Regions from separate parts of the Streptomyces sp. NPDC029041 genome, predicted to be linked through region 3. Evidence: riboswitches for the same ligand, from Rfam matches in the RefSeq annotation. Region 3 holds a riboswitch; each other region holds the start of a gene.

Region 1 (7,718 bases), on a different contig from region 3:
GAGCCGGACTGCTTCGGCTTCACGACGAGCTTGTAGGCGTCCCGGCCGGCGACCTGAGCGGTGCCGTCCACGGTCACGGACGTCGTGTCGTCGACCGCCTTCAGGGCCTCCTCGGCGAAGTCCTTCGGTGTGGCCGGCGGCTGCTGGTCCTTGCCGCGCTCCGGGCTCTCGGCGGCGGTGCCGTGGTACACCTCGCCGGCCTTGCTGTCGTAGCCCCAGACGTCCTTGCCGTTGTGGATGAGGCTGTACTCGGCGGCGTTCTCCACCAGCGACAGCTTCTGCTTGTCCGGGCCGTCGGCGGCGACACGCAGCGTGTGCGTGCCGGAGGCCAGTTCGGTGAGCCTGGCCGACGGATCGGCGGAGGAGCCGCCCTCGCCCTTGCCCGCCGCGCCGGACAGCAGGCCCGACTCCAGGCCGCCGAGGTCCGGCAGGCCGAGGTCCGTGCTGATCTTCACCGTGCCGGACAGCTGCTGGACGTCCGACTTCGCGATCTTCTCGATGAGCTGCTGGGCGGTGATCTTCGGGAGGTCGGGGTCACCGGAGCTGGCGAGCGCGGGGACCAGCCCGATCGTCGCGGCGGCCACCCCCACCACCGCGACCGGGACGATGTACCGCGCGGCCTTGCGCTGCCCGGAGCGCTGCTCGTCGACCTCTCCGGCGGTCGTGCTGTCGTCGGATGCGTACGGTGCCATGTGTGCCCTACCTCCGTGGTCGGCGGCGGCTGTCCGTGTCGTCCACGCACTCGTCCCTGAGCCGCCATTCTCACCCGAACAGGTGAGGAGTGGTGTTTTCCGTGGTCCCCATCTGACCAAATCGGCCGGGGAGTTGCGTCAGACCCCGGAATCAACTCCGCGTACTGCTGGGGTATGACACGGGAGGGCGGCTTGTCCCCCGACCCGTAGGGGTCGTCGGGACCTGGGAGGTCCGGGTGGCCGGGGAGGGCGGGCTAGCCGGCCCGGTGCACCACCGCGTCGCACAGCTCCTGGAGCGCCGTCTTCGCGGTGCACTCGGGCAGCGGCGCCAGCGCCGAACGGGCGTCCTGGGCGTAGCGGACGGTGTCCCGCCGGGCCTGCTCCAGGGCCGGGTGGGCGCGCAGCAGGCGCAGGGCCTCGCTGTGCCGGCCGTCGTCGGTGAGGTCGGAGTCGAGCAGCTCGCACAGGGCGATGTCCTCGGCGAGCCCGAGCCGGGCCGCGCGCTCACGCAGCCGGAGCACCGGCAGGGTGGGGATGCCCTCGCGCAGGTCGGTACCGGGAGTCTTGCCGGACTCGTGCGAGTCGGAGGCGATGTCGAGGACGTCGTCCGCGAGCTGGAAGGCGACGCCGAGCCGCTCGCCGTACTGGGTCAGCACGTCCACGACGGTCTCGTCGGCGCCGGACATCATCGCGCCGAACCGGCACGACACCGCGATGAGCGAACCGGTCTTGCCGCCCAGCACGTCCAGGTAGTGCTCGACGGGGTCCCGGCCGTCCTGCGGTCCGGCCGTCTCCAGGATCTGGCCGGTCACCAGGCGCTCGAACGCCTCGGCCTGCACCCGGACGGCCTCCGGGCCGAGGTCGGCCAGGATGTGCGAGGCGCGGGCGAAGAGGAAGTCGCCGGTGAGGACGGCGACGGAGTTGCCCCAGCGGGTGTTCGCACTCGGGACGCCGCGGCGCACGGCGGCCTCGTCCATGACGTCGTCGTGGTAGAGCGTGGCGAGGTGGGTCAGCTCCACGACGACCGCCGACGGGACGATCCCGGGCGCGTGGCGGTCACCGAACCGGGCGGAGAGCATCACGAGCAGCGGGCGGAACCGCTTGCCGCCGGCTCGCACCAGGTGCTGGGCGGCCTCCGTGATGAAGGGCACCTCACTCTTGGTGGCCTCGAGCAAGCCTTCCTCGACAGCCGTCAATCCGGCCTGGACGTCGGCTTCCAGAGCCTGGTCCCGCACGCTCAGCCCGAACGGCCCGACGTCGGTCACGAGGGGTCTCCTGTCTGCTGTGTCTGCCGGTGATTACGCGGATTGTCGATAGGTCGCTGCCCTCACTCGAGTCAGCGTATCCGGTCACGTTTCGATCACCGCCAGCGCCCGTGGTTACAGGCCGGGTGGTATCCGATCACGACCGCTATGTTTTCGATCAACCTATAAGAACAGATATTTATCGACTTACCCGAGGGTAGCGAGTTATGCACGATTTGCCGTGTTGAGTCGTGGAATTCCCCTTGGCGGAAATTGCCCCACGGGCTCGTGATCAGTGAGTTGAATCACTACTTCCCCTTTTCCGCCCCGTGCCCACACCAGCCCCTACCGCCTTCCCGTGAAAGCCAGTTGAGCCTTGGCTCTCGCAAAGGATCAAGTCGCCCAAACGCCCCCGACCAAGGTCAACCGCGCGATATGTGACTGAGGTGCTTGTTCCCGACATGTGCTCTCGCATACGTTCCGGCCCTGTCCGGCGGACGCCTAATCCTGCCGCCGCCCGGACTCCCCACAGGAACCGAACTCACTCACGCGTGGCAGGAGCGGGGGACCCAGGTAAGTCGCCGGTCCGCACAGCGGCACGGCTCGGGGTGAAGCCGCGTACGGCACACGGTGCCGTAGGCGGCCGGGCACCTCCCGGCCCGAACCCGACAGCTCACCTCGCAGGCGCCGGAGAGGAACATCGCCATGGCCGGACGAGGCAAGCACCGTCGCCCCAGAACCAACCCGCTGACCCGAGGCATCGTCGCCGTCGGCACCGGTGGAGCCGCACTGACCCTTCCGCTCCTCGGGGCCACGCACGCGAGCGCCGCCGAGCCCCAGAGCGCCCCCGCCGCGCAGTCCGTGAAGCAGGCGGCCCAGCCCGCCAAGTCCCTCACGTACACCGTGACCAAGGGCGACTCGCTCGCCCGCATCGCGGACCGGTACGACGTCCGGGGCGGCTGGAAGCAGCTCTACAAGGACAACCGCGCCGCCGTCGGCGACAACCCGAAGCTGATCCACCCGGGTCTGAAGCTCAAGGTGAAGACCACCAAGTCGCTCGCCCCGAAGAAGACGGCGACCAAGTCGTCCGCCCCCGCCAAGCCCGCCGGCGGTGTCGCCCAGGCCACGCAGGCATCCGCGAAGACCTACGCGAACAACCTCGACGGGTGGATCCGCGAGGCGCTGGACATCATGGCGCAGAAGGGGATCCCCGGGTCCTACGACGGCATCTACCGCAACATCATGCGCGAGTCGTCCGGCAACCCCCAGGCGATCAACAACTGGGACTCCAACGCCGCCGCGGGCACGCCGTCCAAGGGCCTGCTCCAGACCATCGACCCGACCTTCCAGGCCTACCACGTGGACGGCACGTCGTGGGACCCGTACGACCCGGTCGCCAACATCACGGCGGCCTGCAACTACGCGGCGGCCCGCTACGGCTCGATCGACAACGTCAACGGCCCGTACTGATCCGCCCCGTCCAGCAGTCGCTCGAGGACGACGGCGATGCCGTCGTCCTCGTTCGACAGGGTGACCTCGTCGGCCACGGCCTTCAGCTCGGGGTGGGCGTTGGCCATCGCGACACCGTGACCGGCCCAGTCGAACATCGGGATGTCGTTGGGCATGTCGCCGAAGGCGATGGTGTCCGCCGGCCGCAGCCCCAGATGCTCGGCGGCCAGCGCCAGCCCCGTCGCCTTGGTGATCCCGCACGGCTGGAGCTCGACCGTGCCGGGCCCCGACATCGTCACCGTCGCCAGCGAGCCGACCACCGAGCGGGCCGTCGCCGCCAACTCGTCGTCCGTCAGGTAGGGGTGGCGCAGCAGCACCTTGCTGATGGGCTCGCCCCACAGCTGCTCGCGCCGCTCGACCCGGACCGCGGGCAGCGTCGGGTGCGGCATCAGATACCCCGGCTCGATCAGCGTGAGCCCCTCCACCCCGTCCTGGTCCACGGCCGCGTAGACCTGCCCCACCTCGGCCTCGATCTTGCCCAGGGCGGTCTCCGCCAGCTCCCGGTCCAGGGTGATGGACCACAGCAGCCGGTCCGCGCCGGCGTCGTACACCTGCGCGCCCTGCCCGCACACCGCGAGCCCCGTGCAGCCGAGGTCGTCCAGGAGCGGCCGCACTCTCGGCGCCGGCCGGCCCGTCACCACGAGGTGCTGGGCACCGGCGTCCGCCACCCGCGCGAGCGCGGCGAGAACCCGGTCGGACAGGGTGTCGTCGCCGCGCAGCAGCGTCCCGTCCAGATCGGTGGCGATGAGCGAATATGCGAGGGGTGCGGCCATGATCAGAGAATACGGACAACGCGCCCCTTCGTTTCATCGGACGGTGGGCGCCGATTGCCCGGTTGAAGGCCTCTGCACCGGTTGGCAACAACATGCTCCGCTACCTACCCGTGGGGCCGCATAGAGCGGTACCTTCCAAGTGTCCAGGGGGGACTTGATCGGGGGGTCGGGTTGAGCAGTGGGCGCATTCGCGTGGCTGGGCCCGGGGAGCTCGGCGAAGGGGACAGGGAGCGCTGGCGTGCGCTGCGCGCCGCCTCGGAGGCGCCGCGCAACCCTTTCATGGAACCGGAGTTCACCGAAGCCGTCGGCTTGTTCAGGCCGGGGGCCCGGATCGCGGTGGTGTACGAAGGGCGGGAGCCGTCCGGCTTCCTGCCTTTTGAGCGGGGCCCGTTGGGGCAGGGCCGGGCGATCGGGCTCGGCGTCTCGGACGCGCAGGGCGCGATCCTGCGGCCGGGTCTGGACGTGGAGACGGGTGAACTGCTGAAGGCCTGCTCGGTGTCGAGCTTCGCCTTCGACAATCTGGAGGCCGAGCAGCGGCTGTTCGTCCGGTACGCGGCCGAGGAGCACGCCACCTACGTCATCGACGTGGAAAAGGGTTACGAGACGTACGAGTCGGTGCTGCGCGCGCAGTCGCCGAAGTTCCTGAAGACGACCCTGGCCAAGGAGCGCAGGCTGGGGCGGCAGGCCGGTGAGCTGCGGTTCGTGTTCGACGAGCGTGACCCGGCCGCGCTGCGCACGCTCATGGAGTGGAAGTCCGCGCAGTACCGCAGGACCGGCCGCCGGGACCGGTTCGCCCAGGAGTGGATCACCCGGCTCGTCGGGCAGCTGGCCCGGACCCGGGCGCCGGAGTGCAGCGGCACGCTGTCCGTGCTGTACGCCGGTGAGCGGCCCGTCGCCGCGCACTTCGGGCTGCGTTCGGCCTCGGTGCTGGCCTGCTGGTTCCCGGCCTACGACCCGGAGTTCGCGAAGTTCTCACCGGGTCTGGTGCTGCACCTGCGCATGGCCGAGGCGGCGGCCGCCGCCGGTGTCGCCCTGCTCGACCTGGGGCGGGGCGCGGCCGAGTACAAGGACGCGCTGAAGACGGGCGAACTGCCCGTGTACGAGGGCGCGGTGACCCGTCCGGGGGCGGGCGCGGCACTGCACTGGCTGAGCCGCGAACCGGCACGCCGCGCGCACAGCTTCGTCCGCGGCAGGCCACGGCTCGCGTCGCTGGCCGCGCGGACGCTCAAGGGCGCGGCCCGGCTGCGCCGTACCTGAACACACGAGGGGGGTGGGCGCATGGCCCGTTCGGCGCGTGCGCGGGAGGAGATTCGGCGGTTCCTGGCCATCGGGGCGGTGCAGGTCGCCGAGCTGGACCTCGACGGCGACGAGGCGGTGCTCAGACCCGGCCCGGGGAGTCCGCCCGTGACGCATGGAGAGGTGTTCGTGCTGGTCAGGAGAGGCGGCCGGCCCGTGGGGACGCTGCTCGGGCGGGTGCCGCAGGGGGCGGATCCGACAGCGGTGCTGGCGGAGCGGGCCCGGGCGGAATGCGGCCCCGCCGACCTCGGCGACCCCGGGGAGCCGCCGTTCACGAGCGTGGTCGTCGCGACGCGGGAGCGGGCCGGGCAGCTGGCACGGGCGCTGGACTCGCTGCTGGCGCAGGACCATCCGCGGTGCGAGATCGTCGTCGTCGACAACGCGCCCGTCACGAGCGAGACGCGGGAGCTGGTCGAGCGGAAGTACGCCGAGCGGGTGCGGTACGTCTGTGAGCCCGTTCCGGGGCTCGCAGCCGCCCACAACGCCGGGCTGGACGCCGTGCGCGGCGAGGTGGTCGCCTTCACCGACGACGACGTGGTCGCCGATCCGCGCTGGCTGACCGAGCTGGCCGCGCCCTTCGCCGCCGACCCGGGGCTCGGGTGCTGCACCGGGCTGATCCTGCCCGCGCGGCTGACGACTCCGGCCCAGGTGCTGCTGGAGAGCCACGGCGGCTTCGCGAAAGGCTTCACTCCAAGGACGTACGACCCGGCGCACCCGCCGGTCGACGAGCCGCTGTTCCCGTTCACGGCCGGGCGGTTCGGGTCGGGCGCGAACATGGCGTTCCGCACGGCGGTGCTGCGTTCCGTCGGCGGTTTCGACCCGGCCACCGGGGCGGGGACCGCGGCCCGGGGCGGCGACGACCTCTACGGCTTCGTGCGCGTCCTGGCCCAGGGCCACCGGCTGCGCTACACGCCGTACGCCCTGGTGTGGCACCACCACCGCGAGACCTGGCGGGACCTGGAGACCCAGGCCTACGGCTACGGCGCCGGGCTCACCGCCTATCTCACCGCGGTGCTCGTGAACCGGCCCGCGCTGCTCCCGGCGTTCCTCGCGCGGCTGCCCCGCGGCCTCGCCCACGCCCGCACGCTGACGGCGGTACGCGCGACGGACGGGGCGGACGGCACCGGCACGCCGGGCGACCACGACGCCCGCACACACCCGTGGCCGCGGCGGCTGTCACGGCTGCAGCGCAGGGGGATGCTGTACGGGCCGGTCGGCTATCTGAAAGCACGGCGTGCGCTGCGCGCGACCGCACGCGGGAAGACGGCCCGGGGGGCGATATGAGGGCGGACGGCAGAGGCAGGGCGGAGCGGAGTGCGCGGGAGAGCGAGGGACCGGTGGGTCCGCCGCCGGCCGAAGGCGCTCCCGCCGTCCCCGTCTTCCTGTACCACTCCGTGATGGACGATCCGCCGGACTGGATCGCCGAGTTCACCGTCACCCCCAGGCAGTTCGCCGCGCATCTCGACGCCGTGGTCCGCAGCGGGCGTACGCCCGTCACGATCAGCGCGATCGCCGATCACCTGGCCGGGCGGGCACCGCTGCCGCCCCGGCCGGTGCTGCTCACCTTCGACGACGGATTCGCGGACCTGCCCGGACCCACCGCCGAGGCCCTGGCCGCACGCGCGCTGCCCGCCACCGCCTATCTGACCACCGGCGCCATCGCCCCGGGCGGCCGCAGTCTGCTGCCGCCCGCGCCGATGATGAGCCTGGCCGGCGCGGCGGAGCTGGAACGTTCCGGCATGGAGATCGGCAGCCACACCGTGACGCACGCGCAGCTCGACACCCTGTCCGCCAAGGCCCTGGCGTACGAGCTGCGCACCTCCAAGGCCGTGCTGGAGGACGCCCTCGGGCACGAAATCCGGCACCTCGCCTACCCGCACGGCTACAACAGCCCCCGGGTACGGGCCATGTCGGCCAGGGCGGGCTACGAGACCGCGACGGCCGTGCGGCACGCGCTCAGCTCCGACCGCGACGAGCGGTACCGCATCGCCCGGCTCATCGTCCGGCGCACCCACACCGTCGCCGACGTCGAGGGCTGGCTGGCCGGGGCGGGCGCGCGGGTCGCGCCGTACCGGGACGGGCCGAAGACGATCGCGTGGCGCTGGTACCGGCGGGCCCGTGCGGTGCTGCACGGGCCCGAGTTCGCGGGCTGACCCCCGCGGGGACTACCGCAGCGGCTGGTTGAGGTAGGGGTCGGAGACGGC
Region 2 (7,718 bases), on a different contig from region 3:
GTGGCCCGCGCAGGTGCTCGGCACGTACTGCCTCGGCGGCACCCTCACCTCCCGCCTGGACCGCGTCCTGCGCGAAGAGAAGGGATACACCTACGGCGTACGGGCGTTCGGCCAGGTCCTCAGGTCCGCCCCCGACGGCACGGGTGCGGCGATGCTCGCCATCAGCGGCTCCGTGGACACGCCCAACACCGGCCCCGCGCTGGAGGACCTCTGGACGGTGCTGCGCACCCTCGCCGCCGAGGGGCTCACCGATGCGGAGCGGGACGTCGCCGTGCAGAACCTGGTCGGTGTCGCGCCGCTGAAGTACGAGACGGCGGCGGCGGTCGCGAGCACGCTGGCCGACCAGGTGGAGCAGCATCTGCCCGACGACTACCAGGCCGCGCTGTACCGGCAGCTCGCCGCGACCGGCACCGTGGAGGCCACCGCGGCGGCCGTCAGCGCCTTCCCGGTGGACCGGCTGGTGACCGTCCTCGTAGGTGACGCGGCGCAGATCAAGGCGCCTGTCGAGGCCCTCGGCATCGGCGAAGTCAGCGTCGTCGCCGCCGAGTAGCGGCACGCGTGCTGAGGGGCCCTGGATGTCTTCGAAGGCACCAGGGCCCCTTTATGCCCGAATTGGGATGGGAGTTGCCTGTCTGCCCTGTGGGATGCGCTACAAAAGTCGGGATCCGTTTGGGAATTGAAAGTGGCGCCGCTTAGCGTCGTCCGGGCTGTTCGTCAGGCAGTGCGCCGCGCCCGCGGCACCGGACAGTCATCGCCGAGTCCCCGTACGGCGCGAGCCAGGGGAGCCGGGGACCCACCGCAGTCCCTGGGGTGAATCGGACGCCCGCGCATGCCGCGAGGGAGTCCGTAGGAGACCTTCCTGCTCCGAACCCGTCAGCTAACCCGGTAGGCGAGAGGGAAGGAAAGGACCAGCCACCACATGGCGTTCACTCGCGCCACCGGGAAGCACCGTCGTCCCAGCAGGATCCAGCGCCGCACCGCCCGCGCGGCGGGTGTCGCGGCCCTCGCCACCACCGGCGTGATCGGCACCGTGGCGGCCCCCGCGGCCTTCGCCGCCGAGCCCAGCGCCGAGCAGACCGGCCTCACCCCGGTCGTCACCATGGGCGACACCGTGGCCCAGCAGATCGACGCCCAGGCCGTCGCGCAGCAGCAGGCCGCCGAGGAGGCCGCCGCCAAGCGGAAGGCCGAGGAGGCCGCCCGCAAGCGGGCCGCCGAGAAGGCCGAGAAGGCCAAGGAAGAGGCCGAGAAGGCCCGCGAGGCCAAGGAGCGCGCCGCCCGCGAGGCCGAGCGCAAGCGCCTCAACGCCTACGTGGCCCCGATCTCCGGCTCGTACGTCTCCACCGGCTACAAGGCCAGCAGCGGCCTGTGGTCCTCCGGCAGCCACACCGGCGTGGACTTCCACGCCGCCACCGGCACCTCCGTCCACGCGGTCGGCATGGGCGAGGTCGTCGAGGCCGGCTGGGGCGGCTCCTACGGCAACAACATCGTGATCAAGATGAACGACGGCACGTACACCCAGTACGGCCACCTGTCCTCCATCGGCGTCTCGGTGGGTCAGAAGGTCACCCCCGGCCAGCAGATCGGCCTGTCCGGCGCGACCGGCAACGTCACCGGCCCGCACCTGCACTTCGAGGCGCGCACGAGCCCCGAGTACGGCTCGGACATCGACCCGGTCGCCTACCTCCGCTCGCACGGCGTCAGCCTCTGACCGGAACCCCTCCGCCCTTCCCGAAGCCCCGGCTCCCCGAGCCGGGGCTTTCGGTGTTTCCGGACGCCCCTCGGGATGCGTCCCGGATGCCCGCTGTCCAAAAAATATCCCTGGATTCCCGCCTGCCGTCGGAAATTCCGGCTCATTGCAATAGAGTCACAGAATCACGCGCCGCTCGCCGGCGTTTCACGGGGATTAAGCGGAGGTCGGTCATGCGTATTCCCGCGCACTCGGTGTGCACCGCCATCCGGGACGACATCGTCGCGGGAGTCCATGCGCGCGGCAGCCGGCTCACCGAGGAACTGCTCGCCCGCCGCTACGGCGTCTCGCGGGTGCCCGTCCGCGAGGCGCTGCGCACGCTGGAGGCCGAGGGCTTCGTGGTGACCCGCCGGCACGCGGGCGCGTGTGTGGCGGAGCCCACCGAGCAGGAGGCCGGTGACCTGCTGGAGATGCGGATGCTCCTGGAGCCGCTCGGTGCGGCCCGCGCCGCCCAGCGCCGCACCGAGGCGCATCTGAAGGTCCTGCGCGGACTGGTCCGGCTCGGCCAGGACCGGGCCCGTCGCGGCAACAGCGACGACCTGCGCTCCCTCGGCGCCTGGTTCCACGAGACGCTCGCCCAGGCCTCCGGCAGCCCCGCCCTGACCTCGATGCTCACCCAGCTCCGCCACAAGATCACATGGATGTACGCCGTGGAGGCGCCGCTCAGCCCGGTGGAGTCCTGGGCGGAGCACGGCGCGATCGTGGACGCGGTGGCGCGGGGGGACGGCGAGCGCGCGCGGGCGGTCACGGCGCTGCACACCGAGCGGGCGACCGGTGCGCACCGCCTGCGGCTCGGCTCGGCCGAGGAACGCGCCGACCGTGTGAGGAACTCGCAACATCCCGTAAACACGGCGAGCCTGCGGCATTAACACGGCAGCCGTATACAAAGAGAGGCGAATTCGCGGGGGCTTATTTCCGCTGCCCGGACCGGGAAATTCCTGTGCCCGGACACGGGAAATCCCGCCCCGAATGAGCCGGGAATGGCGAAGGGCCCGCCCGGTGAATTCGGACGAGCCCTTCGCTGTGCGCCGCATCGGGCGCTCGGTACATCAGACGGTCTCGGGCAGTTCCTCGAGACCCTCGGACACCAGCTTCGCCAGCCGGTCGAGGGCGGCGTCCGCGCCCTCGGCGTCGGAGGCGAGGACGATCTCCTCGCCCCCCTGGGCGCCGAGGCCCAGGACGGCCAGCATCGAGGCCGCGTTGACGGGGTTGCCGTCAGCCTTGGCGATCGTCACCGGGACGCCTGCGGCCGTGGCGGCTCGGACGAAGATGGAGGCGGGGCGGGCGTGGAGGCCCTCGGCCCAGCCGACGTTGACGCGGCGCTCAGCCATGTGTTGCTGCCCTTCGGTGTTCAGGGTTGTCTAGACCAGTTTCCCATATCGTGAAGCCCGCCCGGAGCGGTCCTCTCGTTCCGCTCCGGGGGTGCCGTCGGGTCGCGGCCTCGACCCGACTGACGCCCTCCACAGACTGCCTCGCGCCGTTGTCAGGCGCTAGCCGTACTCTGGGGCCCATGCAGACCTCGCCGGACCGGCACGAGTATCCCGCCCACTGGGAAGCCGACGTGGTGCTGCGCGACGGGGGTACCGCGCGCGTCCGGCCCATCACCGTTGATGACGCCGATCGCCTGGTCAGCTTCTACGAGCAGGTCTCCGACGAGTCGAAGTACTACCGCTTCTTCGCGCCGTACCCTCGCCTGTCCGCCAAGGACGTCCACCGCTTCACGCACCACGACTTTGTGGACCGGGTGGGACTCGCGGCCACAGTGGGCGGCGAGTTCATCGCCACCGTACGCTACGACCGGATCGGCCCGGACGGAACGCCCGCGTCCGCACCCGCCGACGAGGCCGAGGTCGCCTTCCTCGTGCAGGACGCCCACCAGGGCCGCGGGGTCGCCTCCGCCCTGCTCGAACACATCGGTGCCGTCGCCCGCGAGCGCGGCATCCGCCGCTTCGCCGCCGAGGTGCTGCCCGCCAACACCAAGATGATCAAGGTGTTCACGGACGCCGGCTACACCCAGAAACGCAGCTTCGAGGACGGTGTCGTCCGGCTGGAGTTCGACCTCGAACCCACCGACCGCTCCCTGGCCGTGCAGTACGCCCGGGAACACCGCGCCGAGGCGCGGTCCGTGCAGCGGCTGCTCGCCCCCGGCTCGGTCGCCGTCATCGGCGCCGGCCGCACACCCGGCGGCGTGGGCCGCAGTGTCCTCGGTAACATCCGGGACGCCGGGTACACCGGCCGCCTCTACGCCGTGAACAAGGCCCTTCCCGAGCAGCAGAAGGAGCTCGACGGGGTGCCCGCCCACCGCTCGGTGCGCGACATCGACGGCCCCGTGGACCTCGCCGTCGTCGCCGTCCCGGCCGAACACGTCCCCGAGGTCGTCACCGAGTGCGGCGAACACGGCGTGCAGGGGCTGGTCGTGGTCTCCGCCGGGTACGCCGAGAGCGGCCCCGAGGGGCGCGAACGCCAGCGCGCCCTCGTGCGGCACGCGCGCACGTACGGCATGCGGATCATCGGCCCGAACGCCTTCGGCATCATCAACACCTCCCCCCGGGTGCGGCTCAACGCCTCCCTCGCCCCCGAGGTGCCACGCCCGGGACGGATCGGCCTGTTCGCCCAGTCCGGCGCCATCGGCATCGCCCTGCTGTCCCGGCTGCACCGGCGCGGCGGCGGCGTCACGGGTGTGACCGGAGTCTCCACCTTCGTCTCCTCCGGCAACCGCGCCGACGTCTCCGGCAACGATGTCCTGCAGTACTGGTACGAGGATCCCGACACCGACGTCGTCCTCATGTACCTGGAGTCCATCGGCAACCCCCGCAAGTTCACCCGCCTCGCCCGCCGGACCGCCGCCGCCAAGCCCCTGGTCGTCGTCCAGGGCGCGCGGCACGGCGCCGCCCCCCAGGGGCACGCCGTACGGGCCACCCGGCTCCCGCACGCGACCGTGTCGGCCCTGCTGAGGCAGGCCGGCGTCATCCGCGTCGACACCATCACCGAGCTGGTGGACGCGGGTCTGCTGCTCGCCCGCCAGCCCCTGCCGGCCGGGCCCAGGGTGGCGATCCTCGGCAACTCCGAGTCGCTCGGCCTGCTCACCTACGACGCGTGCCTCGCCGAGGGCCTGCGGCCGCACCCTCCGCAGGACCTGACCACGGCGGCGTCCGCGGCCGACTTCCACGCGGCCCTGTCCCGCGCGCTGGGCGACGACCGGTGCGACGCCGTCGTCGTCACCGCCATACCGTCGGTGGGGGAGGGCTCGGTCGGGGACGCGGCCCTCGCACAAGCCCTGCGCTCGGCCTCGGCCGCGGCTCCGGCCAAGCCGGTCCTGGTGGTCCATGTGGAACTCGGCGGCCTGGCGGAGGCCCTGTCGGCGGCGGCGAGCACGGCACCACAGGCCGGGCCGGACAATCCACCGCAAAAAGCCCCCACTCCGGCCCCAGCCGCGACGCAGCCCACCGCCGCGACGCAGCCCCCCGCCGCCGAGGCGCCCGAAGACACCCACCTCATCCCCGCCTACCCCGCCGCGGAGCGCGCCGTCCGCGCCCTCGGTCAAGCTGTCACCTACGCGCAGTGGCGACGCGACGCCGCCGACCCCGGCAGGGTGCCCGAGTACGACGACATCGACGAGAGGGGCGCCGCCGGGCTGATCGGCGGCCTCCTCGCGCGCGGGCAGGGCCTCACCCTCGGCACGGACGAGACCTGCGACCTCCTCGGCCACTACGGCGTCCAGGTCCATCGCGCCCTGCCCGCCCCGACCCCCGACGCCGCCGCCGAGGCCGCCCGCACCCTGGGCTACCCGGTCGCGCTCAAGGCCACCGCCCCGCACCTGCGGCACCGCGCCGACCTGGGCGGCGTCCGTCTCGACCTCGCGGACGAGGACCAACTGCGCAGGTCGTACGCCGAGTTGACCGACCTGTTCGGCGCGCCGGAGGAGCTGCGGCCGGTGGTGCAGCGGATGGCGCCGCGCGGCGTGGACGTCGTCGTACGCGCCGTCATCGACCCCGCGGCGGGAGCCGTGCTCTCCTTCGGGCTCGCCGGGGCCGCCTCGCAACTGCTCGGGGACACCGCGCACCGGCTCATCCCGGTCACCGACCGGGAGGCGACCTCGCTGGTGCGCTCGATCCGCACCGCCCCGCTGCTGTTCGGCTGGCGGGGTTCCGCACCGGCCGACACCCGGGCCCTGGAGGAGCTGCTGCTGCGGGTGTCCCGGCTGGTCGACGACCACCCCGAGGTCGTCGCGGTCACCCTGGAGCCGGTCGTCGTCGCCTCGCACGGCCTGAGCGTGCTCGGCGCCTCCGTCCGTCTCGCGCCCCCTCCCGCCCGCGACGACCTCGGCCCGCGCACGCTCCCCGCGTACTGACCGGGGGCGAGCGGTCCCTCGCAGTCAGTGGTCCCCCGTAGGATGGGCGTCATGGCCAAGACCAGTACGACGACCCAGGGGCTGCGGGCGGCGATCGAGCGCAGCGGCTACTACCCGGCCCTCGTGGCCGAGGCGGTGGAGGCCGCCGTGGGCGGCGAGCCCATGCGGTCGTACCTGGTCCATCAGGAGACGACGTTCGACCAGAACGAAGTACGGCGGCACGTGACGGTGCTCGTCCTCACGGACACCCGCTTCATCGTCAGCCACACCGACGAGCAGGCCGCCGACAGCACCTCCCCGACGCCGTACGCCACGACGTCGACGGAGTCCGTGAAGATCGGCCGCATCTCGTCGGTCGTGGTCAGCCGCGTGGTCGCCAACCCCGAGTCGTACAAGCCGGGGACCCTGCCCCGCGAAGTGGTCCTCACCATCGGCTGGGGCGCCGTCTCGCGCATCGACCTGGAGCCGGCCGCCTGCGGCGACCCCAACTGTGAGGCGGACCACGGCTACACCGGCAACTCCACGGCGGACGACCTCAGCCTTCGCGTCAGCGAGGCCGGGGACGGACCGGAGACCGTGCGGGAGGCGCTCGCCTTCGCGCAGGCCCTCTCCGAGGCGACCGCGGACACGACCCGCTGATGGCGCAGCTCGACACGGCCTGGGACCAGCACCCCGAACCGCTCTCCATCACGTCCGCGCCGGTCCCCGAGTACGGCAGCGGATCGCTCGCCGACCTTCTGCCGACTCTGGCCGCCGGTCTGGGCGTACCGGACATGAGCGCCGCGATCACCGAGCTGACCCCCGCCGACCGGAACTGCGTGTTCCTGATCGACGGCCTCGGCTGGGAGCAGCTCAGGGCGCACCCCGAGGACGCTCCTTTCATGACGTCCCTGCTCGCCACCTCCCGCGGCGGCACCGGACGCCCGCTCACCGCCGGCTACCCGGCGACCACCGCGACCTCCCTCGCCTCCGTCGGTACCGGCCTGCCGCCCGGCGTACACGGCCTGCCCGGCTACACCGTCCGCAACCCGGACACCGGCGAGCTGATGAACCAGCTACGCTGGCAGCCCTGGTCCCCGCCCGGTCCCTGGCAGCCGTACCCCACGGTCTTCCAACTGGCGCACGCGGCCGGGGTGCACGCCGCGCAGGTGTCGTCCCCGACCTTCGAGAACACCCCGCTGACCAAGGTCGCACTCAGTGGAGGAACGTTCCTCGGGCGGCTGTCCGGCGAGGACCGCGTGGACCTGGCGGCCGAGCAACTGGCCGCGGGCGACCGCTCCCTGGTGTACACGTACTTCGCCGAGGTCGACGGCGCCGGCCACCGCTACGGCGTCGACTCCGACACCTGGCGCGGTCAGCTCATGTACGCCGACCGCCTGGTCCAGCGCCTGGCCGAGCAACTGCCGCCGCGCAGCGCCCTCTACGTCACCGCCGACCACGGCATGATCGACGTGCCCTTCGACGAGCAGCACCGCATCGACTTCGACGAGGACTGGGAGCTGAGCGCCGGTGTCGCCCTGCTCGGCGGCGAAGGCCGTGCCCGCCACGTCTACGCGGTGCCCGGCGCCGCGAACGACGTCCTGACCTGCTGGCGCGAGGTCCTCGGCGAGCAGTTCTGGG
Region 3 (7,718 bases):
CAAGCAGTACGCGGCCACGCTCCTCGACGACGGTCAGTACCGGCGTGCGCTGCCCGAGCTGCGCCGGCTCGCGGACGAACGCGCCGCCGAGGCGGGCCAGGCCGACCCGCAAGCCCTGCGCTGCCGCTATGAAGCCGCCCAGTGTCTCGAACAGCTGGGCGAACCGGCCGCGGCGCTCGCCGAGTACCGGGCGGTGCTGCCGTACTACGAGAACCAGTACGTCGCCGCCGGCGGACCCGAGCTCGCGCACGACGTCCGGCGCCGGATCGGGCACCTCCAGCTCGCTCTCGGCGACCGCGGCGCCGCCCACGACACCCTGGCCCGGCTGCTGCACGACGTGGAGCGCACCCATGGCCACGGGCACCCGCTCGGGGCGGAGATCCGCAGGACGCTGCAGTGGCTGGGGCAGGTCCGCGGCTGACGACCGCCCCGGCTGAGGCGCGGCGGTGCCGGAAGTCCCGGTGAATCGTTGGTCGAATGGGTTGGCCAGAGCTGGACCACTGCCTACCATCGATCATCGCAAGACCTTGTGCACCGTCGCACAATCTCCTCGGGAGGTTTCCTTGCACCGCCGCCGTCGCACCGCGCTCCTCCTCACCGCCGCGATCGCCGCCGCGGCGCCCCTGCTCACCGCCTGCGGGAACGACGCGCATCCCGGCGCGGCAGCCGTGCTGGGCGGCCAGCGGATCACCGTCTCCCAGCTGGAAGAACGGGTCGGCGAGGTGCGCGCGGCCCAGCGGGCGGCCGCCCAGGACGAGGCCCAGTACCAGCAGGCCATCGCCAGAACCGGCACCCTCACCCGCGACACCCTGCACACCATGGTCCTGGACCGGGTGCTGCACCGCGCCGCCGAGAACGCCGGAGTGACCGTCTCCCGCAAGGAGGTCCAGGCGATGCGGTCCGGCCTGGAACAGCAGGCCGGCGGCGCCAAGGGGCTGGAGACGACCTGGCTCCAGCAGTACGGCGTCCCGCCGCAGCGCCTCGACGACAACCTCCGCCTGCAGCTGGAGGCCCAGAAACTCGCCGAGAAGCTGGGCACGACCACCGACCGCCCCGAGTTCTGGAAGGCCCTGTCCGACGCCTCCAAGGACCTGGACGTCGACCTCAACCCGCGCTACGGCACCTGGGACGTCCAGAAGAGCAGGCCTGCCGAGGCCAAGACGCCCTGGGTACGGGACGTGACGACGGCGCAGACGCAGCAGCAGGGGATGTAGAGCAGGACGACGGCCCACCCGGAGGACACCCGGCACCCGCCCTCCGGGCCCTGGGCCCACCCGCAGGGCACCCGCGAACCGGGGACCTGTGGACGACTTCGGGTGCCGGCGGTGGCGTGGGATAGCTTCGAACCGTGAACGCCAACAGCCCCGAAGCCACCCCGGGCCCCGAGCGGACCGCTCCCGATGCGGCCGCCGCCCCCGGCCGCATCGTCCTGCTCACCACCAGCCACCGCGTCGCCCCCGGCCTGCTCTCCTGGCCGGCCTGGCAGGCCCTGCACGAGGCCGACCAGGTGCTGTGCGCGGACGGCACGCATCCGCAGCTGCCGTATCTGCGCGAGGCCGGGATCACCGTCGCCGAGGCGTCCCCGACCGCGCAGGAGCTGCTCGACATCTGCGCCGGCGGACACACGGTGGTCGTGGTGGCGACGGGCGAGGGCGAACCGGCTCTCACGGACGGCCTGGCCCGCCTGGCCGGCTCCGGCCGTGCCGCCATGCCCGAGCTGGAGCTGCTGCCCGCCTCCTACGACCTCCCCGGCGCCCGCCTCCTCGACCTCGTCCAGGTCATGGACCGCATCCGCGCCGAGTGCCCCTGGTCCTCGCGGCAGACCCACGAGGGCCTGGCGAAGTACGGCATCGAGGAGGCCTACGAGCTCGTCGAGGCGATCGAGGAGGGCGACCGTGACGAACTGCGCGAGGAGCTCGGCGACGTCCTTCTCCAGGTCGTCTTCCACGCCCGCATCGCCGAGGAGGGGCGGCCGGAGGACGGGTCGGAACCCTTCTCCATCGACGACGTGGCCGGCGGCATCGTCGCCAAGCTGATCCACCGCCATCCGCATGTCTTCGGCGACGCGACGGCCGGCACGCCCGAGGAGGTCAGGGAGCACTGGCTGCGCACGAAGGCGGTCGAGAAGCAGCGCACCTCGATCACCGAGGGCATCCCGCTCGGCCAGCCCGGCCTGGCCCTCGCCGCCAAGCTGGCCTCCCGCGTCCGCACAGCGCACCTGGAGATACCGCTCCCGCCCGGCGAGGGCATCGGCTACGAGCTGCTGGCCCTGGCCGTGCGGGCCGAGTCGGAGGGCGTCGACCCGGAGGCGGCCCTCAGGGCGGCGGCCCGCGCGTACCGGGATGCGATCAGGGACGCCGAGGGCTGAGCGACCCGGGGGCGGGGAAGGGCACGAAAGCCGCACAACCGAGCAGCCGAGGGCGGACGGGACGGCGGCAGCCGCTCAGCTGAGCGTGAGGGTGGACGGAGGCGGCGGCAGCCGCTCGGCCGGGCGTGAGGGTGGACGGAGGCGGCGGCAGCCGCTCAGCCAGGCCCGTGGATGAGGGCAGGCTGCGGCAGCCGCTCAGCCGGGCCCGTGGATGAGGGCAGGTTGCGGCAGCCGCTCGGCCGGGCCTGTGGATGAGGACAGGCTGCGGCAGCCGCTCAGCCGGGTCCGTGGATGAGGGCAGGTCGCGGCAGCCGCTCGGCCGGGCCCGTGGATGAGGGCAGGCCGCAGCAGCCGCTCGGCCGTGGCGGTCGCGCAACAGACCGCGGGCCCCGCCCCGCGCCGTGACGGTGGCGGGCCGCTGCCGGAAGCCGGATACGGTCGAGGAGTGACCGACCAGCCCCAGCCCAGCCCTGCCGCGACCGCTCCCGATCTCTTCACCTGGGAGTTCGCGAGCGACCCCTACCCCGCCTACGCCTGGCTCCGCGAGCACAGCCCCGTCCACAAGACGCGACTGCCGAGCGGTGTGGAGGCCTGGCTGGTCACGCGGTACGCCGACGCCAAGCAGACGCTCGCCGACAACCGGCTCTCCAAGAACCCGGCGCATCACGACGAACCAGCGCACGCCAAGGGGAAGACGGGCATCCCCGGCGAGCGCAAGGCCGAGCTGATGACGCATCTGCTGAACATCGACCCGCCGGACCACACCCGGCTGCGGCGGCTGGTGTCCAAGGCGTTCACACCCCGCCGGGTCGCCGAGTTCGCGCCGCGGGTGCAGGAGCTCACCGACACGCTGATCGACGGCTTCGCGGCGGAGGGATCCGCCGACCTGATCCACGAGTTCGCCTTCCCGCTCCCCATCTACGCCATCTGCGATCTGCTCGGCGTCCCGCCCGAGGACCAGGACGACTTCCGTGACTGGGCGGGCATGATGATCCGTCACCAGGGCGGGCCGAGAGGCGGTGTGGCGCGGTCGGTGAAGAAGATGCGCGGCTACCTGGCCGACCTCATCCACCGCAAGCGCGAGGCGCTGCCCGCCGAGCCCGCCCCCGGCGAGGACCTCATCTCCGGTCTGATCCGCGCCTCGGACCACGGGGAGCACCTCACCGAGAACGAGGCGGCGGCCATGGCCTTCATCCTGCTGTTCGCCGGTTTCGAGACAACCGTCAACCTGATCGGAAACGGCACCTACGCCCTGCTCACCCACCCCGGACAGCGGTCCCGGCTCCAGGCGTCCCTCGCCGCCGGGGAGCGCGGCCTGCTGGAGACCGGCGTCGAGGAACTCCTCCGCTACGACGGCCCCGTCGAACTCGCCACCTGGCGTTTCGCCACGCAGTCCCTCACCCTCGGCGGGCAGCGCATCGAGGCGGGCGACCCCGTCCTCGTCGTGCTCGCCGCCGCGGACCGGGACCCGGAGCGGTTCGCCGATCCGGACGTACTGGATCTCTCACGCGGCGACAACCAGCACCTCGGATACGGCCACGGCATCCACTACTGCCTCGGCGCCCCGCTCGCCCGCCTGGAGGGCCAGACCGCGCTCGCCACTCTCCTCACCCGCCTTCCGGACCTCCGGCTCGCCGCCGATCCGGCCGAGCTGCGCTGGCGCGGCGGCCTCATCATGCGCGGGCTGCGCACGCTGCCGGTGGAGTTCGCACCGGCAGCACCGGCAGCACCGACTGGCAGGTGACGAAACATCAGGCCTGTGATCTTCACGTGATCTGCGCGGCATGAACTTGTGACAAGTGATCGTCTGCCGATACGTTCACCCATCAACGCGGAGGGATGCACGCCGCGTCGGTCACTGCTGTCGCGTGAAAGGTCTCCGTATGCTCTCCGGGAACGGTCGGCACCGTCGCCCCCGCCAGGCTCCGGCTCTCCTCGTCGCGGCCGGAGTCACCGGCTCCGCCATCGCGATCCCGCTCCTCGGGGCCTCCGGTGCCAGTGCTGCCGACGGCACGACCTGGGACCGGGTCGCGGACTGCGAGACCGGCGGCGCATGGAGCGAGAACAGCGGCAACGGCTACTACGGCGGCCTGCAGTTGTCCCAGGAGGACTGGGAGAGTCACGGCGGTCTGGACTACGCCGCGAGCCCCGACCTGGCCAGCCGCTCCCAGCAGATAGCCGTGGCCGAGAGAATCCTCGCCGACGAGGGAGTCGGCGCGTGGCGCACCTGTGGACTGCTCTCCGGCCTCGAGCAGGGCAAGGGGTCCGGCTCCGGTTCGTCCGACGCGTCCGACTCGTCCGGCGAGGTGGACTCGCCCGGCCTGCTCGACTCGCTCGGCTCGTCCCCTTCGGACACTTCCTCGCCCTCTCCTGACGCGTCGTCCACCTCGAAGGATGAAAGCGTCAAGCCGGACAAGTCGACCGAATCCCCCGACTCGTCGCGGGAGCGGCGGTCCGACGGCTCCTCCCCGGACGCCTCCAAGAGCGACAAGGCCGACAACGCCCGGCAGGGTGACGGCTCCTCGCGACCGGCCGACAGCGGCTCCGGCCGTCATCGCGGCCCCAGTGCCGACGAAACCGGCGACCCCGACGGCGCCGGTGCGGAGAAGTCCACGGGGCGTCACTCCGCGCCCGCCGAAGAGAGTTCCGGCGATACGTCCGAAGGTGCCTACATCGTGGGTATCGGCGACAGCCTCTGGTCCATCGCCGACGCCCTTCGTGTCGACGGGGGGTGGCACGCGCTCTACGAGGGCAACGAGAAGGAGGTCGGAGCCGACCCGGACCTCATCCTCCCCGGTCAGGCGCTCACGGTCGAGGGCGAAGCGGACGAGAAGTAGCCGTTCGGACAGTACGGAAACGGCAACCGAAGTCGCCCCGAAACCGGGTGAGTTCACGTCATGTTTCGCGGCTGATGTCCCGTTTTGGGCCCGTGAGAGATAGATCTCAGAAGCCTTGATCGTCTTTGAAATTCCGCGGATCTCGTGTCTACGGTCGAGACCGCTCGCCACCGCGAGCCCCGGCTGCCGCAACGCCGAATCCTGCCAGCGGCCGCACGGGAACAGTCGTCGCGTCAAGCGCCGTAGGCAGGAGCGGGGGACCCAAGGTAGGTGCCCGACCGGCCGGTTGTGCCGGAAGGGCTTGGGGTGAAGCCGCGTCCCGTCAGGGACGTGGCCGGGCAACTCAACCGGCCCGAACCCGACAGCTCACCTCGCAGGCGTCGGTGAGGGGATCCATCCATGCTGTTTTCCGGCAAGGGCACGCACCGCCGTCCGTCCAAGGCCACCCGGGCCATCGCCATCGCCGGTGTCACCGGCGCCGCCGTCGCCGCCCCGCTGATGGCGGCCGGCAACGCGTCCGCCGCCACCACCTCCGAGTGGGACGCGGTCGCCCAGTGCGAGTCCGGCGGCAACTGGTCCATCAACACCGGCAACGGCTACTACGGCGGTCTGCAGTTCTCCGCCTCCACCTGGTCCGGCTACGGCGGCACCCAGTACGCCTCCACCGCCGACCAGGCCACCAAGGCCCAGCAGATCGAGATTGCCGAGAAGGTCCTGGCGAGCCAGGGCAAGGGCGCCTGGCCGGTCTGCGGCAAGGGCCTGTCGGGTGCCTCCACCGGGGGCGGCTCCTCGAGCGACTCCGGCAGCTCCTCGCAGCAGCAGAGCACCGAGACCCGCGAGACCCAGCAGCAGCCGGCCTCCCGCTCGGACGAGCGCCCGGCGGCCAAGAAGACCGTCACCACCCCGACCGGCAAGAAGGTCAAGAAGGGCGACGGCGAGTACAAGGTCGTCAAGGGTGACACCCTCGGCTCGATCGCCGCGGACAAGAAGGTCAAGGGCGGCTGGGAGAAGCTGTTCGAGCTGAACAAGGACATCGTCGAGGACGCCGACCTCATCTACCCGGGCCAGCAGCTGCACCTGAAGTAAGCAGCGGCCCACCCGGACCCTCCCGGGTCCACCCGCTCCCCGCCCCGGTGCGTCATCCCCCGTACGCACCGGGGCGGGGTTTTTTCGGCAACCGTCTTTGTTCCGTTCGGAAACAATTTACGCTCGGTTCTGTCCATGGGGTGGGCGACCCGGTGGCCGATCGCCCCGAGCCGGTTAGGCTCATGTCGCGAGCCACCGGGCCCGCACCTCGCCGGGTCCGCGCGACCCGCGTACCGCGTCACATGAAGAAGGAGATGCTCGTGCCGTCCATCGACGTCGTCGTAGCCCGGGAAATCCTGGACTCCCGAGGCAACCCCACGGTCGAGGTCGAGGTCGGCCTCGACGACGGCAGCACCGGTCGTGCCGCCGTCCCGTCCGGCGCCTCCACGGGCGCCTTCGAGGCCATCGAGCTCCGCGACGGCGACTCGAACCGCTACCTCGGCAAGGGCGTGGAGAAGGCCGTCCTCGCCGTCATCGAGCAGATCGGCCCGGAGCTGGTCGGCTATGACGCCACCGAGCAGCGCCTGATCGACCAGGCCATGTTCGACCTGGACGCCACCGACAACAAGGGCTCCCTCGGCGCCAACGCCATCCTCGGCGTCTCGCTCGCCGTCGCCCACGCCGCCTCCGAGGCCAGCGACCTCCCCCTCTTCCGCTACCTGGGCGGCCCCAACGCGCACCTGCTGCCGGTGCCGATGATGAACATCCTGAACGGCGGCTCGCACGCCGACTCCAACGTGGACATCCAGGAGTTCATGATCGCCCCGATCGGCGCGGAGTCGTTCTCCGAGGCCCTGCGCTGGGGCGCCGAGGTCTACCACACGCTGAAGAAGGTCCTGAAGAGCAAGGGCCTGGCCACCGGCCTCGGCGACGAGGGCGGCTTCGCCCCGAACCTCGGCTCCAACCGCGAGGCCCTCGACCTCATCCTCGAGGCCGTCAAGGAAGCCGGCTACACCCCGGGCGAGCAGATCGCCCTGGCCCTCGACGTCGCCGCCTCCGAGTTCTACAAGGACGGCTCCTACACCTTCGAGGGCAAGACCCGCTCGGCGGCCGAGATGACCGAGTACTACGCGGAGCTCGTCGACGCGTACCCGCTCGTCTCCATCGAGGACCCGCTGTTCGAGGACGACTGGGAGGGCTGGAAGACCATCACCGCCAAGCTCGGTGACAAGGTCCAGCTCGTCGGCGACGACCTGTTCGTCACCAACCCCGAGCGCCTCGCCCGCGGCATCGAGGAGGGCGCGGCCAACGCCCTGCTGGTCAAGGTCAACCAGATCGGTTCGCTCACCGAGACCCTGGACGCCGTCGAGCTGGCCCAGCGCAACGGCTTCAAGTGCATGATGTCCCACCGCTCCGGCGAGACCGAGGACGTCACCATCGCCGACCTGGCCGTCGCCACCAACTGCGGCCAGATCAAGACCGGCGCC

What was found. Region 3 has a riboswitch for cyclic di-AMP ahead of AB0F04_RS15790 (transglycosylase family protein). Riboswitches for the same ligand answer to the same signal wherever they lie in the genome.
Positions count from the first base shown of each region.
Region 1: it holds a riboswitch for cyclic di-AMP, as region 3 does, so the genes downstream of both, AB0F04_RS30535 (transglycosylase SLT domain-containing protein) here and AB0F04_RS15790 (transglycosylase family protein) in region 3, are expected to answer to the same signal.
Region 2: it holds a riboswitch for cyclic di-AMP, as region 3 does, so the genes downstream of both, AB0F04_RS18200 (M23 family metallopeptidase) here and AB0F04_RS15790 (transglycosylase family protein) in region 3, are expected to answer to the same signal.

Region 1 covers NZ_JBEZWO010000014.1:9,757-17,474, forward strand. The annotation lists gene AB0F04_RS30525 (DUF2092 domain-containing protein) at 1-692, opposite strand, end outside; gene AB0F04_RS30530 (polyprenyl synthetase family protein) at 947-1,957, opposite strand; cyclic di-AMP (ydaO/yuaA leader) riboswitch at 2,469-2,638, shown strand; gene AB0F04_RS30535 (transglycosylase SLT domain-containing protein) at 2,642-3,406, shown strand; gene AB0F04_RS30540 (Cof-type HAD-IIB family hydrolase) at 3,370-4,218, opposite strand; gene AB0F04_RS30545 (GNAT family N-acetyltransferase) at 4,411-5,475, shown strand; gene AB0F04_RS30550 (glycosyltransferase) at 5,497-6,798, shown strand; gene AB0F04_RS30555 (polysaccharide deacetylase family protein) at 6,912-7,667, shown strand; gene AB0F04_RS30560 (glycosyl hydrolase) at 7,680-7,718, opposite strand, start outside.
Region 2 covers NZ_JBEZWO010000006.1:460,584-468,301, reverse strand. The annotation lists gene AB0F04_RS18205 (pitrilysin family protein) at 1-550, shown strand, start outside; cyclic di-AMP (ydaO/yuaA leader) riboswitch at 743-907, shown strand; gene AB0F04_RS18200 (M23 family metallopeptidase) at 920-1,708, shown strand; gene AB0F04_RS18195 (GntR family transcriptional regulator) at 1,921-2,616, shown strand; gene AB0F04_RS18190 (HPr family phosphocarrier protein) at 2,797-3,078, opposite strand; gene AB0F04_RS18185 (GNAT family N-acetyltransferase) at 3,258-6,098, shown strand; gene AB0F04_RS18180 (DUF5998 family protein) at 6,150-6,737, shown strand; gene AB0F04_RS18175 (nucleotide pyrophosphatase/phosphodiesterase family protein) at 6,737-7,718, shown strand, end outside.
Region 3 covers NZ_JBEZWO010000005.1:526,880-534,597, forward strand. The annotation lists gene AB0F04_RS15765 (serine/threonine-protein kinase) at 1-421, shown strand, start outside; gene AB0F04_RS15770 (SurA N-terminal domain-containing protein) at 564-1,214, shown strand; gene AB0F04_RS15775 (nucleoside triphosphate pyrophosphohydrolase) at 1,349-2,368, shown strand; gene AB0F04_RS15780 (cytochrome P450) at 2,814-4,112, shown strand; gene AB0F04_RS15785 (transglycosylase family protein) at 4,252-5,205, shown strand; cyclic di-AMP (ydaO/yuaA leader) riboswitch at 5,434-5,600, shown strand; gene AB0F04_RS15790 (transglycosylase family protein) at 5,605-6,291, shown strand; gene eno (phosphopyruvate hydratase) at 6,552-7,718, shown strand, end outside.